Regions from separate parts of the Mesorhizobium sp. ArgA1 genome, predicted to be linked through region 2. Evidence: riboswitches for the same ligand, from Rfam matches in the RefSeq annotation. Region 2 holds a riboswitch; each other region holds the start of a gene.

Region 1 (5,061 bases), on a different contig from region 2:
ACCACTTCCCGTGTCTCGACCGGCGCCGGCGCGATCTGCGAGAACAGCCAGACACAGCCGAACAGCAACGGCTGGTGGATCAGGTAGAAAGCCAGGCTGTGGCGGCCGATGAAGGTGAGCGGCTTGGCCCAGCTTCCTGATGTCAGCGTCGCCAGCCGCGCCAGCACGCCGCTGGTGGAGGCGAGTTTTGCCGCGGCGATGCCGAAAAGCACCGCGCCGTACCATGGAAACAGCGGCACATAATCGTTGGAGCGCGGGTTGATCGCCGACAGGCCGACCCACCAAAGTGCTGGATGATCGAAGGCTTCGGATCGGAGATAGAGGGGGGCTGCGATCACCATCGCCGCCACGACCAGCGTCAGCAGCGCCGGCAGCCGCAGGAACAGAAGGCCGAGCAGGCTGGCCAGCGCGATCTCGTGCAGGATGCCGAAGAAGATGAAGCTGTCGGGCGTGATGAAATACGTGACCGCCGATATGGCCACCGCCGCGACGGCTACCATGGCGAACCGCTTCCAGAAGCCGTTCCAGCGGATCTGCCTGCCATGGGCGAGGAACAGGCTGACGCCGACCAGGAACAGGAAGGTCGAGGCGATGCAGCGCGCATAGATCTTCCACCAGCCGACGGCGGTAAGGCCGGGATCGGTGTAGTGGAAATTTTCGAGATCCCAGGTGAAGTGGTAGCTGGCCATGGCGATCAGCGCGATGCCGCGCACGATGTCGATGGCGACGATGCGCTTCGGTCGATCTCCAGGGGGTGCGGTATGAATGCTCATGGTCTCGCGATCTGAATCAGCCCTTGAAGACGACTATCACGGTTGCACCGGACAAAAGAAGGCCGCCCGCGCTTGCCTGCGGGGCGCATCGCGCATGCTGCATCAGCCGACGCTTGAGGCCTGCGGCGGAAGGCCTTTGACCGAATTCGTTTTTTGCCGGGAACGGATCGGTGTTCGCCACGCCCAGCGTGCTGGCGCGGTCTGCGGCTTCGCAACGTGGCGCTATCTGCCGAAGTCTCTCTGAGGATCAGAGCGCCGCGTGCCGCTCGCGCACCCAGTTGTGGAAGCGGTGCAGATCGTATTCCTCGGGCATCAGCACGCCCGCCTGGTGGCGCATCGAGCGCAGGCCTTTCTGGTTGATCTCGCAGATCGCGGCATCCTCCTCCAGCACCTGGGTGCCGAAGGCGACGACATTGTCGATGTCGGTCTCAGCCAGTGCCTCCGGCGCGAACAGCCATTCGGCGGTGAGTTCGGTCTGCTCGGGGCCGAGCGGTGTCAGCCGCACGGTGCGGACATAGTCGACATGGCCGACGATGAACATCGAGGGCAGATTGGTGGCATAGGTCTGGCCGGCCGCGCGCTCGGCCGGCGTCAGGCCGGAGAAGACCGGGCCATGGGCGTGTCCATCGCGCGACCAGGTCTCGGCGCCGGCGCGCAAGCCACCGGAAAACTCCGGCGCGTCATTGTCGGCATGGCGAACCCATTCGGGGTCGTCGTGCCGGCTCATCAGGCCGCGGCCGTAAATCGGCACCAGCCGCGACAGGTCCTTGTGGACGCCGGGGCAGTGCAAGCACTCGTTGAAGTTCTCCCAAAAGATCTTCCAGTTGCAGTTCATCACCTTGCGCAGCACATGGCCTGATATCAGCGTTTCCAGCGGCCAGTTGCCGAGGTTGCCGGATGCCGGATCGAAGGATGCCTGGGCCGAGCCGGTGGCATCCTCCTGCAGGTTGACGAAGACAAAGCCGCGCCAGACCGAGAGCGCCACGCGGTAGAGCGGATGGTCGGCCTTGTCGAAACCCTCGGGCAGCAATTTCGAGGGAACGCGCACGAGGTCGCCGCGCAGCGAATAGGACCAGGCGTGGTAGGGGCAGGTGATGAGCCGCGCCTTCAGCCGGCCCTCGCTCTCCTGGCACAGTTGCGAACCGCGATGCCGGCAGGTGTTGTGGAAGGCGCGCAGTTCGCCGGTGTCGTCGCGCAGCACGACGATCTCCTGCGTGCCGACGCGGAAGGTCCTGAACGCCAAAGGCTGGGCAAGGTCGGCCTCGCGGCAGACGAGCAGCCAGCTTTTGTACCAGATGGCGTCGAGATCGCGCTGGTAGCTTTCCGCGTCCCAATAGGCCGAGGACGGCAGCGTCGGTTCGGCCTTGGTCAGGCCGTTGTAGGGGGCGCGCTGGCTTGGATTGGGTTGCATGGCTGGCGTCCTCTAAGGATACGCCAGCCGACACCCCGGCAAATCGTTTGTCAATCAGGGTGCCGCATTGCCGGTTTGGGGCGCGGCGCATAATCATGTCGTGGATATGGGGGATTCGGAACGTGGCCGCACGACAGATGTCGCTTACGCCGGAATTGGTCGCGCGCTGCTGGCGCGAGATCGCCGACGCCGGACCTGACCCGGAGGCGATGCACCTCGATGACAGCGACTACGATGCGCTGCTGGACGAACTTCAGGCCGAACTCCCCGATAGCGAACCGCTGTGGCTGTTCGGCTACGGCTCGCTGATCTGGAAACCGGAAATCGATTATGTCGAGGACCGCGTCGCCCTGGCGCGCGGCTGGCACCGCTCCTTTTGCATGAACATGACGCGCTGGCGGGGCACCAAGGAAAGCCCGGGCCTGATGATGGCGCTCGACAGTGGCGGACAGTGCAAGGGCGTCGCCTTCCGGCTGGCCGATGACAACCGGCGAGAGCAGTTGGGCCGGCTGTTCCGGCGCGAAATCACACTGAAGCCGACAAGCTACCGGCCGCGCATGCTGAAGCTTGCAAGCGAGGCCGGTCCGCTCAGAGCCCTGGCTTTCGTCATCAACCGCAACGGGCTGACCTATTCCGGCCCGCTCGACGAAGCGAAGATCGTCGACAGGCTGGCCACATCCTGCGGGCACTGGGGGTCGGGCGCCGACTATCTCTACAACACGGTGAAGAATCTGGAGGAGCGCGGCATTCACGATCGTCATCTGTGGCGGCTGCAGCGGCTGGTTGCCGATCGGATCACCGCCTTGAACACGTAACGCTGCATGGCGCATTCGCGCTGTTGGCCGGCGGAATTTGGTTTGCCGGATGCGGCTGTTTCAGCCTATAGTCACGCATGTCGTCGGTTCCATTAGGGACCAAGAGGGAATGCGGTGAGGGCTGACTTGTTGCCCGATGCCGTGGCTGCCCCCGCAACTGTGTGCGGTAGTCCTCTCCAAGCCACTGAGGATTTTTCTTCGGGAAGGTGGGGAAGGGCGCTGATCCGCGAGCCAGGAGACCTGCCGGCGACAGGGAACTGACTTCGATGCCCTCGGGTGGAGGGCGAAAGGACAAGATATGAATACCGCTTCCGTCTCCCTCGGCGCTTCCGTCTCCTCGCAGTCGCGCTTCATGCAGCTCGTGCTAAGCGCGTTTCTAGGCATTTTCGTCATCGGCGTTGTCGGCTTCTCGCATATCGATGCTGTCCACAATGCCGCGCACGACTATCGCCATTCGATGGCGTTTCCCTGCCACTGACGAGGATCTGACATCATGAACCTGTTTCGCAACGTCGTGTTCGTCGCGGCGATTGCCGGGCTCGTGGCTGGCGTCGTTCTCGCCTGCATGCAGGCCTATGCCACCGTGCCGCTCATCTTGAAGGCGGAAGTCTACGAACAGGCCGGTGGCGGCCATGACCATGAGCATGCTGCGGCGCCCGCCGCCAACGCTGCGGGCACCAAGGCCATGAGCACCGCTGCGCCGGCGGAAAATGCCATGAGCACCGCAGCACCCGCACCGGCTGAAGCGGCCGCGCCGGCGGAGGACGAAGGCTGGGCGCCGGCCGATGGCTTCGAGCGCTTCGCGTTCAGCGTGCTGGCCAATATCGTCACCGGCATCGGCTTCGCGCTGGTCCTGGTGGCGGTTTCCGAATTCGCCGGTGGCATCGGCAACTGGCGCCAGGGCGTATTCTGGGGTCTGGCCGGCTTTGCCGTGTTCACGCTGGCGCCGGGCCTCGGCCTGCCGCCGGAACTGCCGGCAATGCCGGCGGCCGATCTCATGCCGCGCCAGATCTGGTGGTGGTCAACGGTGGCGGCGACCGCCATTGGCCTTGCCTTGATCGCCTTCCGCACCTCGGCGCCGCTGACTGTCCTTGCCGTTGTCCTGATTGTCGCCCCGCATATTGTCGGCGCGCCACAGCCCGACAGTTTCGAGACGCCGATCCCGGAAGGCCTGCACCATCAGTTCGTGGTGGCGGTGACGGTGACCAATCTGGTGTTCTGGCTGGTGCTCGGCGCCGTCATTGGCGTGGTGCGCGGACGCTTCACCGGTACGACGACCAGCCTGCGCGACAGCTTTGCCTGATCGCAGTTTGACCTTCATCATCGGCGGTGCGCGCTCCGGCAAGAGCGCGCACGCCGAGACCCTGGCGACGGCACTGCCGCCGTCATGGATCTATATCGCCACCGCTGAAGCCTATGACGACGAGATGCGCGCGCGCATCGCGTTGCATAGGTCGCGGCGCGGCGAGGGGTGGGCGACCATCGATGCGCCGCTCGACCTCGCCGGCGCGCTCAAGGCGCTACCCGACAACCAGCCAGTGCTCGTCGACTGCCTGACGCTGTGGTTGACCAATCATATGCTTTCCGACCATGATCTTGACGCAGAATGCCGGCGGCTTGGCGATGTGCTGGCGCGGCCGCGCGGACCGTGGTTCGTGGTCTCCAACGAAGTCGGGCAAGGCATCGTACCCGAAAATGCGCTGGCGCGCCGTTTCCGCGACGCTGCCGGCCGGCTCAACCAGCAGGTCGCGGCCATTGCCGATACGGTGCTATTGATGGTGGCCGGGCTGCCGCTCAAGGTGAAATAATGACCGATATCGACGCAAGAGACGAAGAACGCCACCGCGCCAAGATGGCCAAGCGCAAGGCGGTGCAGGATGCCGAGGTTGCGGAAAAGACGGTCGAGAAGGGGCTGCTGATCGTCAACACAGGCCCCGGCAAGGGCAAGACCACGGCTGCCTTCGGGCTGGCGTTGCGCATGCTCGGCTACGGCAAGCGTGTCGGCGTCGTCCAGTTCATCAAGGGCAAATGGCACACCGGCGAAAAGGATGCCTTTGCCGCC
Region 2 (5,061 bases):
TGAATCGTCCGGAGCCGGTACGAAGGCGCGGCCCATGGCGTCCGCCAGCGCGCCATGATCGAGATGGACACTCAGATCCAGCCCGGGCAACCGAACCTTGGTGGTGACGGGATAGCAGGCAGCGGCGTCTTCTGCCGCTGCCAGCACATGGCGGGCATAGTCCGGCAGGGTTTGCAGCGTGATCGAGGGCATGGCCTGATTGTTCCAGCGTCCGGCACCGCGGCGGGTCGCCCGGGAAATGTCTATGCCTGCTTCACCGCAGGCCAGCCGAGCGGTTCCTCGACCTCATGGATAGGATCGACGATGATGAGATCGGCAAGGTCGTCATGAACGTCGACCTTGAGCGGCTCACTGGTGGCGGCGAGTTCGGCCGCGAGGGCGGTGGAAAGCGGCTGCTCCGGCGTTTCGGCAGGCGCGAGCAGCCCGAAGTCGACCAGTCGCGCAATGAAGCTGTCGAGATCAGCCAGACCGATCGTCGCTGCGCCGCCGGCGCTCGCCTCAACCAGCGCCTGGGCGCCGACGCCTGACGACAATGCCTGCCATACCCGGCTGCCGGAATCGGAAAAGCCGAAATACTTGCCGTTCGAAAGGTCGAGAACGACGGCTTCGCCATCGAACGATTCGAAAACGATGTCCTTGCTCGCCACCGCGTAGACCCGTTGCTGCATCGCTTCTTCCCCGCCGCAGCCGCCCGGAACAGGCCGCTCATATTACACGATTTATCAGGCCCCCCTGAAACTGCGTCTAACCAGTTGGTCTTTCTTTGGCAAGTCAAGGCCCAGCGAGGACAGCCAGCGCGGCGGCGATGTCAGTTCGCTCACGCCTCGATTTCGAGCGCCGACAGCGGTTTCGAGCAGCAGGCAAGGATGAAACCGTCATCGATCTCGTGGTCGAGGATGCCGCCATTGTGGCTCATCTCGACAGCGCCGGAGACCTTCTTCACCTTGCAAGTGCCGCACAGGCCGAACTCGCAGGCGGCTGGTATCCGCACACCTGAGCTGCGCGCCGTCTGCAGCACGGTCTGGCCGGCGACGCAGCCGGCGTCGACCTCCGAAAGCGAGAAGCGGATCGACGTCACGGCTTCGACAGGAACAGCGGTGCCGTCTTCAGCTGGTGAGGCAAACGGCGCCGGGACTTCCTCCACCGCAGGCGCGGCAAAACTCTCCTGATGATATTTCGTCATATCGAAGCCCGCGGCATCCAGCATTCCGCGCACGGCGCGCATGAACGGATCGGGGCCGCAGCAAAAGATCTCGCGTTCGCGGAAATCGGGCGCCAGCAGCGGCAGCCGGATCGCGTCGATGCGGCCCATATGACCGTACCAGCCTTCACGGCTCGAGCGTTCCTCGATCATGAAGCCGAGCGACAGGCCGGGCATATGGCCGCCGAGCAGTTCGAGTTCCTTGCGGAAGATGATCTCTTCGGCACGCCGCGCGCAGTTGACGAAGCCGACATCCGTCCATGGCGCGCAATCGTTCAGCCAGCGCAGCATCGACATCATCGGCGTCACGCCGGAGCCGGCAGAAATGAACAGATATTTTGCCGCCGGGTGGCTGTGCAGCGAAAAGTCGCCGGCCGGTCCATAGGCCTTGACGTGCGAGCCGGGCACCAGATGGTCGAACATCCAGCGCGTGCCGATGCTGCCGGCCTGTGCCTTCACCGTCACCGCGATCGAAAACGGCCGCGACGGCGAGGACGACAGCGTGTAGGTGCGCATCAGCGGCCCGTCCGGTGTCGGCAGCTCCAGCGTCACGAACTGGCCCGGCTTGTAGCGGAACCAGGTCTGGTTGTCGGAGCGGAAGGTGAAGGTCTTGACGTCAGGCGCCTCGTCGCTGACGCCGATCACTTCCAGCACCTGCAGCCTGTCGTTCCACGGCGCCATCTGGTCGAGATGGCGATAGAGCCCAAGATCCGTCATCGCATTCATCCCCCGACCTCTCTCACGCCACGCTGCGCAGCGCCGGCCGGCCGCCTTCGGCAAGACGGGGACCGATGAAGGCCGCGTACCATTCGACGAATTGGATCACGCCACCCTCGTGCAGCTCCGAATAGGGGCCCGGCTCATAGGCCGGCGACAGGATGCCGAAGGCGTTTTCCTCGACGATGCGGCGGTCCTGGTCGTTGGTCTCGGTCCAGACATGCGTGAGCTCTTCAAGGCTGTAATCGACGCCCTCGATCGCATCCTTGTGTACCAGCCACTTGGTCGTCACCGCGGTTTCTGTGGCGCTGATCGGCAGCACGCGGAAGGTCACGGCATGGTCGATCAGGATGTGGTTCCAGGTCGTCGGATAGTGGTAATGCATCAAGGTGCCGATGCGATCGGCGGCAACGGTATCGGAAAGGTTCTTCGTCACCGCGCGCTTTCCTGTCATCGTATAGCTGACGGCATCGCGCAGCAGCGGCGCGCGGGTGGCGCGATATTGTCCGGCCGGATCGATGCGGAACTTGCTCGGCAGGCCCGCCGCCTCACATTTTGCCCAGTGCGCCACCATCTCCGGGTCGCTGTCTGCGCCCTGCACACCGGTCACCGTCGGCGCTTCCGGAAATGTCTTGCACAGTTCGGGATGGTTGCCAGCGCAGTGATAACACTCGCGGTTGTTTTCCCAGACCAGCTTCCAGTTGCCCTTCTCGATGATCGTGCTCTCGAAGGCGACCTTGGCTTCATTCAGCCGGTGCGGCTTGAGGTACGGTTCGATCATGGCCCGCATCGGCGCGAAGTCTGCGGGTTCTTTCGCCAGGCAGATGAAGACGTAACCGGCCACACTTTCGCAGGCGACCGGCTTCAGGCCGAACTGGCTCTTGTCGAAACCCTCGGCCATCTGGCGGGCGAACAGCAGTCGTCCATCGAGCTCGTAGGTCCACTGGTGATAGGGGCAGACGAGCTTTGCCGCCGTGCCTTTCTCGGTGTTGCAGACGCGGCTGCCGCGATGGCGGCAGGAATTGTGAAAGGCGTTGATGTTGCCCTTCTGGTCGCGGACCAGCACCACCGGATAGTCGCCGATCTGCACGGTGATATAGCTGCCGGGTTTCGGCAGCTCGCAATCATGGCCGATGAACAGCCAGTCGCGATACCAGATCAGCTCCATGTCGAGCTTGAAGTAGTCCGGGTCGGTGTAGAAGGGCTGCTCGAGCGAATAACCTTGCTTGCGGCTGTTCAAGAGCCTCTGCATGTCGTTGCGCGCATCCATAGTTCTGTCCTCATGGTTCAAGGACTGAACTTGGTGGTGATGGAGGAAGGATCGGCTGCAGGCCGGCGCGATGCCGGACATGCACTATCCACCTCTTGACCGCCCACCGCGATCAGTCGAGTTCAAGCATCTCGGGCTGGTTTCCGGGCTCTGGAGTTGTCCTTGCGGACCATCGCGACACCTTCCCAGGCTTCTCGCCCAGTGGTCTCCCGTTGCGACTTGAACTCCACCACCGTTGCGGGGGCAGCGCCGGATTTAGACCGGCTTCCCAATTCTCCGCTCCGTCGTCACGAAGCGGCACCTGAGATGCGATCATCTAATCACGGCAGCGGTCGCGACATCGGCATGAAAGCGACATCGTCTCCATGCGGCGCGACACGCATCGCATGCGCATAGGCTGGCGACTGCGGGGCCGAAATCCTGATTTGGCGAGCGATCTTTGCTGTTTCGAATCGCCTCTTGCCCGGCTCTTGGCCGGGTCAAAAAAGAGCAACGGTATCGAAAAGTGACTATTAGCAGTTTCTAAAATCGAACCGAACGGTTCGTTTCTGTTGACAATGCGTGCAGGACGGTGTGAACGCTGACGCCCTGACACACTCGGTGAGCCGGATGGCGCTGTTACGTAAAGCTTTGTATTGTCAGGATAAAATTAGATAGTAGGCATGCTTACGAAAATTACAAGAGGCGAAGTCATGGCCCAGCCGGAACAACTTCGTGATTGGAAACCAGCCTCTGGCTTTCCCACATCGGGGCTGTCCGAACGACGCGAATTCTCCCACCACACGCCGGCCGCTAGACGGACAGACAAACTGGAGTGCTAAAAATGAAAAAGATCATCCTCACTGCCGCCGCCGTTTTGGCCATCACCGGCAGCGCCTCCGCTGGTAGCGACAACTACGGTTCCAATGGAGCGAACCAGCCCACCGCAGCGGCTGACGGCTCGTATACGGCTTCCATTCAGAAGTCGGCGCCCGTGGACAAGCAGCCCCTCGTTCAGGGCAGCGACCGCAACCTCTTCGGCCATTAACAGCTGATCCCGATCCAAACAAAAAGAGTGGCGGCCCGTCCGTCGCTGTTGGGATTTCGAAGAAATTCAGGAGTATTTGAAATGAAAAAGATTATCCTCGCTGCCGCCGCCGTTGTGGCCATTTCCGGCAGCGCTTTCGCCGCCAGTGACAACTATGGTTCGAACGGTGCCAACCAGCCTGCGGTTACGTCGACCGACAGTGGCCACACGGCTTCGGTTGCGAAGTCGGATTCGGCTGCTCAGGCCCCTGCACAGGGCGCCGACCGCAACCTCTTCGGCCGCTAACGGCCGATCGGGATCCGACCTCCGGGTTTTCCAACAACGATCCCAGTCGAACATCGAACAAAACGCAGAGCGGCGGGATAGTCGCTTTGCCGCATGATGAAACTCAGGAGACCTGAAATGAAGAAGATTGCTCTTGCTGCCGCTGCGCTTTTGGTTGCCGCCGGCAGTGCTTATGCCCGCAACGACAATGTCGGCTCCAGCGCCGTCGACAACCAGGCGACCGTCAACGTCGACAACACACAGACGTCGTCGGTTCCGAACACCGGTTCGCCGGTGTACAAGCTGTTGAACTCGTCGGGCGACGTACAGAAATCTGCCCCGCAGGGCAGCGACCGGAACCTCTTCGGCAACCGCTAACAGCCGAAGTTTCCAAAAAAGAGCGGCGGGCCTGGCCTGCCGCTTTTTTTCATGCCGATACGACGAGCCGACTCTCAGGCAGCTTTCACTTCCACCGGCTTGAGCGAGAAGGAGTGTCCGTCGGCATCGAAGATGTGCAGGTCGCCGGCATCCGCAGTCAGCCGGAGCTTTGCACCGCGCTTGACCTCGACATTGCCGGGCAGC
Region 3 (5,061 bases), on a different contig from region 2:
GCTGCGTGCCCAGGTGATCAGCGCCTCGGTCGAGGTGACCAGAAAACCCTTGTCGGCGAGTTCATTGTTGATCTCGAGGAAGAACGGATCGTCAGAACCGACCGGACGACCGGTATTGGGGTCGATCAGGCCTTTGGGCTTCGGCGCAACGAGCGTACCGGAACTGTCGTTCAATCCCATTCCAGCGCTCCTTTTTTCCATTCATAGGCAAAGCCGATGGTCAGCACTGCCAAAAACACCATCATCGACCAGAAACCGAGCATGCCGATCTTCGAGAACGACACCGCCCACGGAAACAGGAAGGCCACTTCCAGGTCGAAGATGATGAACAGGATCGACACCAAGTAGAAGCGGATGTCGAACTTCATGCGGGCATCGTCGAACGAGTTGAAGCCGCACTCGTAGGCGGAAAGCTTTTCGGGATCGGGACTGCGGTAGGCCACCAGGAACGGCGCTATGATAAGCACCAGGCCAATGACCGCCGCCACGGCGATGAAGAGGACGATGGGCAGGTACGAACTGAGCAGTGCGTTCATGCTGCGGCTTTCCCTTGGCGGCCAATCCACGTTGATTACAGCAACCAACCCTAATGCGGAAGCGTGACAGTTTAACCGCTGAACCGTTTTAGGTGCCTATGCTGCAACGCGGCGAGGGTTAGCGCAGGGCTTTCGGCGAAGCAAGTCAAACCTTGTTCAAAACGCAGTGCTGGACGGCAGGTCGGGAAAAACTGGTCCGATCCGCTCTTGTTTGATTTCCTTCACTTTTTACTCCACTTTTGTCTCCTGACATGTCTCCCGCCACAAGCCTGCTAGCATGGCCGGAATCACCGGCTAAAAATACGGCAACAGGACCAGGGGCAAAGGCATCTTGATGAAGGACAAAATATCGCTCGCCATGGCCAGGCGGATCGCCCTTGGCGCGCAGGGTTTTACCGACCCGCGCCCAGGCGGCACACCGGACCGCCGCCACCTCGCCCGCGTGCTCTCGCGCACCGGCCTGCTGCAGATCGATTCCGTCAGCGCCGTGGTGCGCGCCCACTATATGCCGCTCTATTCGCGCCTTGGCCCCTACCCGCTGGCTTTGCTCGACAATGCCGCCGTCACCCGCAAGCGCACCGTGTTCGAATACTGGGCGCATGAGGCCTCTTTCCTGCCGGTCGAGATGTACCCGCTGATGCGCTGGCGCATGCAGCGCGCCGAACAGGGCGACGAAATGTATCTCGGCCTCGCCAAATGGGGCCGCGAACATTCCGCCTATATCGAAGAGATCTATCGCGCGGTCGCCGAGCGCGGCCCGATCGCCGCTTCGGCACTGGAAGGCCAGAAGGGCTCTGGCGGCTGGTGGGGCTGGAGCCATGCCAAGCATGCCTTCGAATGGCTGTTCTGGGCCGGCCGCATCACCACGGCGCACCGGCGTGGCTTCGAGCGCTTCTACGACCTGCCCGAGCGCGTGCTGCCGCAGGCGATCCTCGATCTGCCGGTGCCGGTCGCCGAGGACGCGCATCGCGAATTGCTGCGCATTTCCGCCCGCGCCCATGGCATCGCGACCTCCGGCGACCTGCGCGACTATTTCCGCCTGTCGCCGACCGACATGAAGGGCCGGCTGGAGGAACTGGTCGAGACGGGTGAACTGCTGCCGATGCGCGTCGAAGGCTGGGACAAGCCGGCTTACTTCCACCGGGACGCCCGCATCCCCCGAAAAATCGAGGCTCGCGCGCTGCTGGCGCCGTTCGACCCTGTCGTCTTCGAGCGCTCGCGCTCGGAGCGGCTGTTCGATTTCCACTACCGCATCGAGATCTACACCCCGGCCGAAAAGCGCCAATACGGCTACTATGTCCTGCCCTTCCTGCTTGGCGACCGCATCGTCGCCCGCGTCGACCTCAAGGCCGATCGGCCCGCCAGCGTGCTCCGCGTCCATGCCGCCTACGCCGAGCCCGGCGCGCCAACGGAGACAGCCGCCCAACTCTTCGAGGAATTGAAGCAGATGCAGGGCTGGCTTGGGCTTGAGCGCATGGAAGTGACGCCAGCCGGCGATCTAGGCCCGGCGCTGACCGACATCGCCGTGTCGTAGCCGTGCGTTGACACCGCTGCCCGCAAAAGCCTAAATCCGGTCCAGACGGTCCCCTGCCCGCAACGGCAAGGGCCAAGAGGGAATGCGGTGCGGGACAAAATCCCTAGTCCGCGGCTGTCCCCGCAACTGTAAGCGAAGAGCCAAGGCCGAAAGCCACTGGGTAACACCGGGAAGGCGGCTAACCAAGGCGACGACTCGCGAGCCAGGAGACCTGCCGTCTGCGACTATATAGTCCGATCGCCCGGCGGGTTTCCGGGCAAGGAGCCCGGTTTTTGGACCAGAACAGCAGATTTTCGGCTGGCACAGCGGATGTTTCGTCCGCCGATAGCGATGCCTTGGCTGGCGTAACCGTCATCGTCTGCGCCTCCTGCCGCGACGAGACCGGCTCCGACGCCCATCCCCGCGCCGGCCAATTGCTGGCGGACGACACACGCCGCGCCGCGGCGGCTGACAACATCCGCGTCCGCACGGTCGAATGCCTCGGCAATTGCAAGCGAAGGCTCAGCGCCGCGATCCTGCGCGATGGCTGCTGGAGCTATGTCTTCGGCGATCTGACCGCGACCAGCGGCGCCGATCTCGTCACCGGCGCAAAACTCTTCGCTACCTCGACCGACGGCCTCATCCCCTGGCGCGGCCGGCCCGATAGCCTCAAGCGCGGCCTCGTTGCCCGCATCCCACCCCTCGATGTGCTGAAGGACTGACCATGACCGCTTCCGTTTCCCGTGTTCCCTGCACTGTCGTCACCGGCTTCCTTGGCGCCGGCAAGACGACGCTGGTCCGCCATCTCCTGGAAAACGCGGGAGGCAAGCGCATCGCCATCATCGTCAACGAGTTCGGCGACATCGGCATCGATGGCGAGATCCTGAAAGGCTGCGGCATCGACACCTGCCCCGAGGAAAACATCGTCGAACTGGCCAATGGCTGCATCTGCTGCACCGTCGCCGACGATTTCGTGCCGGCGCTCGACCAGATCCTGGCGCTGACCCCGAAGGTCGACCACATCCTGATCGAGACATCGGGCCTGGCCCTGCCCAAGCCGCTGGTCCAGGCGTTCCAGTGGCCGAGCGTGAAGAGCCGGGTGACGGTCGACGGCGTTATCGCCGTGGTCGACGGCCCGGCGCTGGCCGAAGGCCGCGTCGCCAACGACATGGACGCGCTTCAGGCGCAGCGCGTAGCTGACGAGACGCTCGATCACGACGATCCGGTCGAGGAAGTCTTCGAGGACCAGATCGCCTGCGCCGACCTGATCATCCTGTCGAAGAGCGATTTGATGGACTCGGCCGGTTCGACCCGCGCCAACGCCATCATCAACGAGCACTCCGCCCGTGCCGTAAAAATCGTGCCGACCGCGCATGGCAAGGTCGACCCCTCGGTGCTGCTCGGCCTCGGCCTCGCCGTCGAGGACGACATCGAGAACCGCAAGTCGCATCATGACGGCGCCTTCGACCACGAGCATGACGATTTCGACACCTTCATTGTCGACATTCCCTCAATCGCCAATCCGGATGACCTGGCAAAGCGTGTCGCCACCGTTGCCGAGGAAGAGAATGTGTTGCGGGTGAAAGGCTTCGTCGATGTCGGCGGCAAGCCGATGCGGCTTCTGCTGCAGGCCGTGGGCCCGCGCGTCAACCATTACTATGACCGCGCCTGGACCGCCGAGGACGACCGCCGCTCGCGCCTCGTCGTCATTGGCCTGAAGGGGCTGAACCGCCCGGCGATCGAGGCTATACTGGCCGGCTGACGCGAAAACACGGGCAGCGATGCATATACTCACGACCACATCCGCCTCGCTCGACGATCTCGCCGAGCCAGTTGATCTCAGGCAGACGCCGGCGGATATCGTGGCCCTGTCCTTCACCGACAGCGACCTCGCCGGCCTCGCCGCGGCATGGAAGGCCGATGCCGGCCGCCTGCCCTCGATGCGGCTGGCCGCGCTCCGCGATCTCCGCCATCCCATGTCCGTCGACCTCTGGGTCGACAGCGTCGCCCGCCACGCCAAGGTGATCTTGGTGCGCATCCTCGGCGGCTACGACTGGTGGCGCTATGGCTGCGACCAGCTTGCCGCGACTGCTCGTGAGCGGGGCATAAACCTGGCGCTTCTGCCTGGCGAAAGCCATGACGAGGATCTCAGGCTGATCGAAGCCTCGACGCTGCCGCGCGCGGAGCTGGACGCCCTGCTCGGCTATTTCCGCGAGGGCGGGCCAGCGAATATGACGGCGCTGATGCAGCGGCTGGCGGGGCTGACTGGGTCCGGTGGGGCGGCGGCTGAGCCGGTCGCGGTGCCTAAGGCGGGGTATTACGAGCCGGGGCGTGGGGTTATTGAGGTTGGCAATCCTGCACACCCCCCTCGGTCCTGCCGGACATCTCCCCCGCAAGGGGGGAGATCAGCCGTCGCCGGCCTCGGCCCCTCCTCTGCCAGCTCAACAATGGGATCTACTGCTGCATCTGCCATTGGCGAAACCGTCGATGACGGCTCAATCTCCCCCCTTGCGGGGGAGATGTCCGGCAGGACAGAGGGGGGTGGGCGGGAACGCGACGCTGACAATATCGCCATCATCCCCATCCTCTTCTATCGCTCGATGTTGCTGGCCGCCGATGTCGCCCCTATCGACGCCCTTTTCGAGGCGCTGAAGCAGCGCGGCATCCTCCCCGTCCCGATCTTCATCTCAAGCCTGAAAGACCCGACGTCGCTGGCCTTCGTCGAAACCGCACTGGCCTCGCTAAACCCCGCCGCCATCATCACCGCGACCGCCTTCGCTTCCGGCGCCGAACCCGGCGTCGAAACCCTGTTCGACCGTGCCGGCGTGCCGGTCTTCCAGGTCATCGTCGCCACCACACGCCGCGACGTCTGGGACAGGAACCAGCGCGGCCTGGCGCCCGCCGACCTCGCCATGCATGTCGTGCTGCCCGAACTCGACGGCCGCATCCTCGCCGGCGCGATTTCCTTCAAGGGCGAGAGCGAGACCGATCCCGCACTCGGCCACCGCGCCT

The links. A riboswitch is a leader RNA that binds a small molecule or an ion and turns the genes downstream of it on or off. The one in region 2 is predicted to bind cobalamin.
Region 1: linked by a shared signal. The riboswitch ahead of ACWGTI_RS15320 (CbtB domain-containing protein) and the one ahead of ACWGTI_RS13380 (aromatic ring-hydroxylating oxygenase subunit alpha) in region 2 are both predicted to bind cobalamin.
Region 3: linked by a shared signal. The riboswitch ahead of ACWGTI_RS15570 (DUF1636 family protein) and the one ahead of ACWGTI_RS13380 (aromatic ring-hydroxylating oxygenase subunit alpha) in region 2 are both predicted to bind cobalamin.

What each region holds. Positions count from the first base shown of each region.
Region 1 covers NZ_JBSKBQ010000005.1:225,653-230,713, reverse strand. Annotated here, with positions in the region: gene ACWGTI_RS15335 (DUF1624 domain-containing protein) at 1-773, opposite strand, end outside; gene ACWGTI_RS15330 (aromatic ring-hydroxylating oxygenase subunit alpha) at 1,021-2,184, opposite strand; gene ACWGTI_RS15325 (gamma-glutamylcyclotransferase) at 2,307-2,999, shown strand; cobalamin riboswitch at 3,067-3,261, shown strand; gene ACWGTI_RS15320 (CbtB domain-containing protein) at 3,298-3,477, shown strand; gene ACWGTI_RS15315 (CbtA family protein) at 3,493-4,302, shown strand; gene cobU (bifunctional adenosylcobinamide kinase/adenosylcobinamide-phosphate guanylyltransferase) at 4,295-4,807, shown strand; gene cobO (cob(I)yrinic acid a,c-diamide adenosyltransferase) at 4,807-5,061, shown strand, end outside.
Region 2 covers NZ_JBSKBQ010000004.1:260,262-265,322, reverse strand. Annotated here, with positions in the region: gene ACWGTI_RS13395 (serine kinase) at 1-192, opposite strand, end outside; gene ACWGTI_RS13390 (PqqD family protein) at 243-668, opposite strand; gene ACWGTI_RS13385 (2Fe-2S iron-sulfur cluster-binding protein) at 818-1,918, opposite strand; gene ACWGTI_RS13380 (aromatic ring-hydroxylating oxygenase subunit alpha) at 1,941-3,188, opposite strand; cobalamin riboswitch at 3,306-3,508, opposite strand; gene ACWGTI_RS13375 (DUF680 domain-containing protein) at 4,012-4,215, shown strand; gene ACWGTI_RS13370 (DUF680 domain-containing protein) at 4,297-4,500, shown strand; gene ACWGTI_RS13365 (DUF680 domain-containing protein) at 4,618-4,857, shown strand; gene ACWGTI_RS13360 (ABC transporter ATP-binding protein) at 4,932-5,061, opposite strand, start outside.
Region 3 covers NZ_JBSKBQ010000005.1:276,973-282,033, forward strand. Annotated here, with positions in the region: gene ACWGTI_RS15555 (NuoB/complex I 20 kDa subunit family protein) at 1-180, opposite strand, end outside; gene ACWGTI_RS15560 (NADH-quinone oxidoreductase subunit A) at 171-536, opposite strand; gene ACWGTI_RS15565 (winged helix-turn-helix domain-containing protein) at 871-2,070, shown strand; cobalamin riboswitch at 2,100-2,303, shown strand; gene ACWGTI_RS15570 (DUF1636 family protein) at 2,343-2,771, shown strand; gene cobW (cobalamin biosynthesis protein CobW) at 2,774-3,811, shown strand; gene ACWGTI_RS15580 (cobaltochelatase subunit CobN) at 3,831-5,061, shown strand, end outside.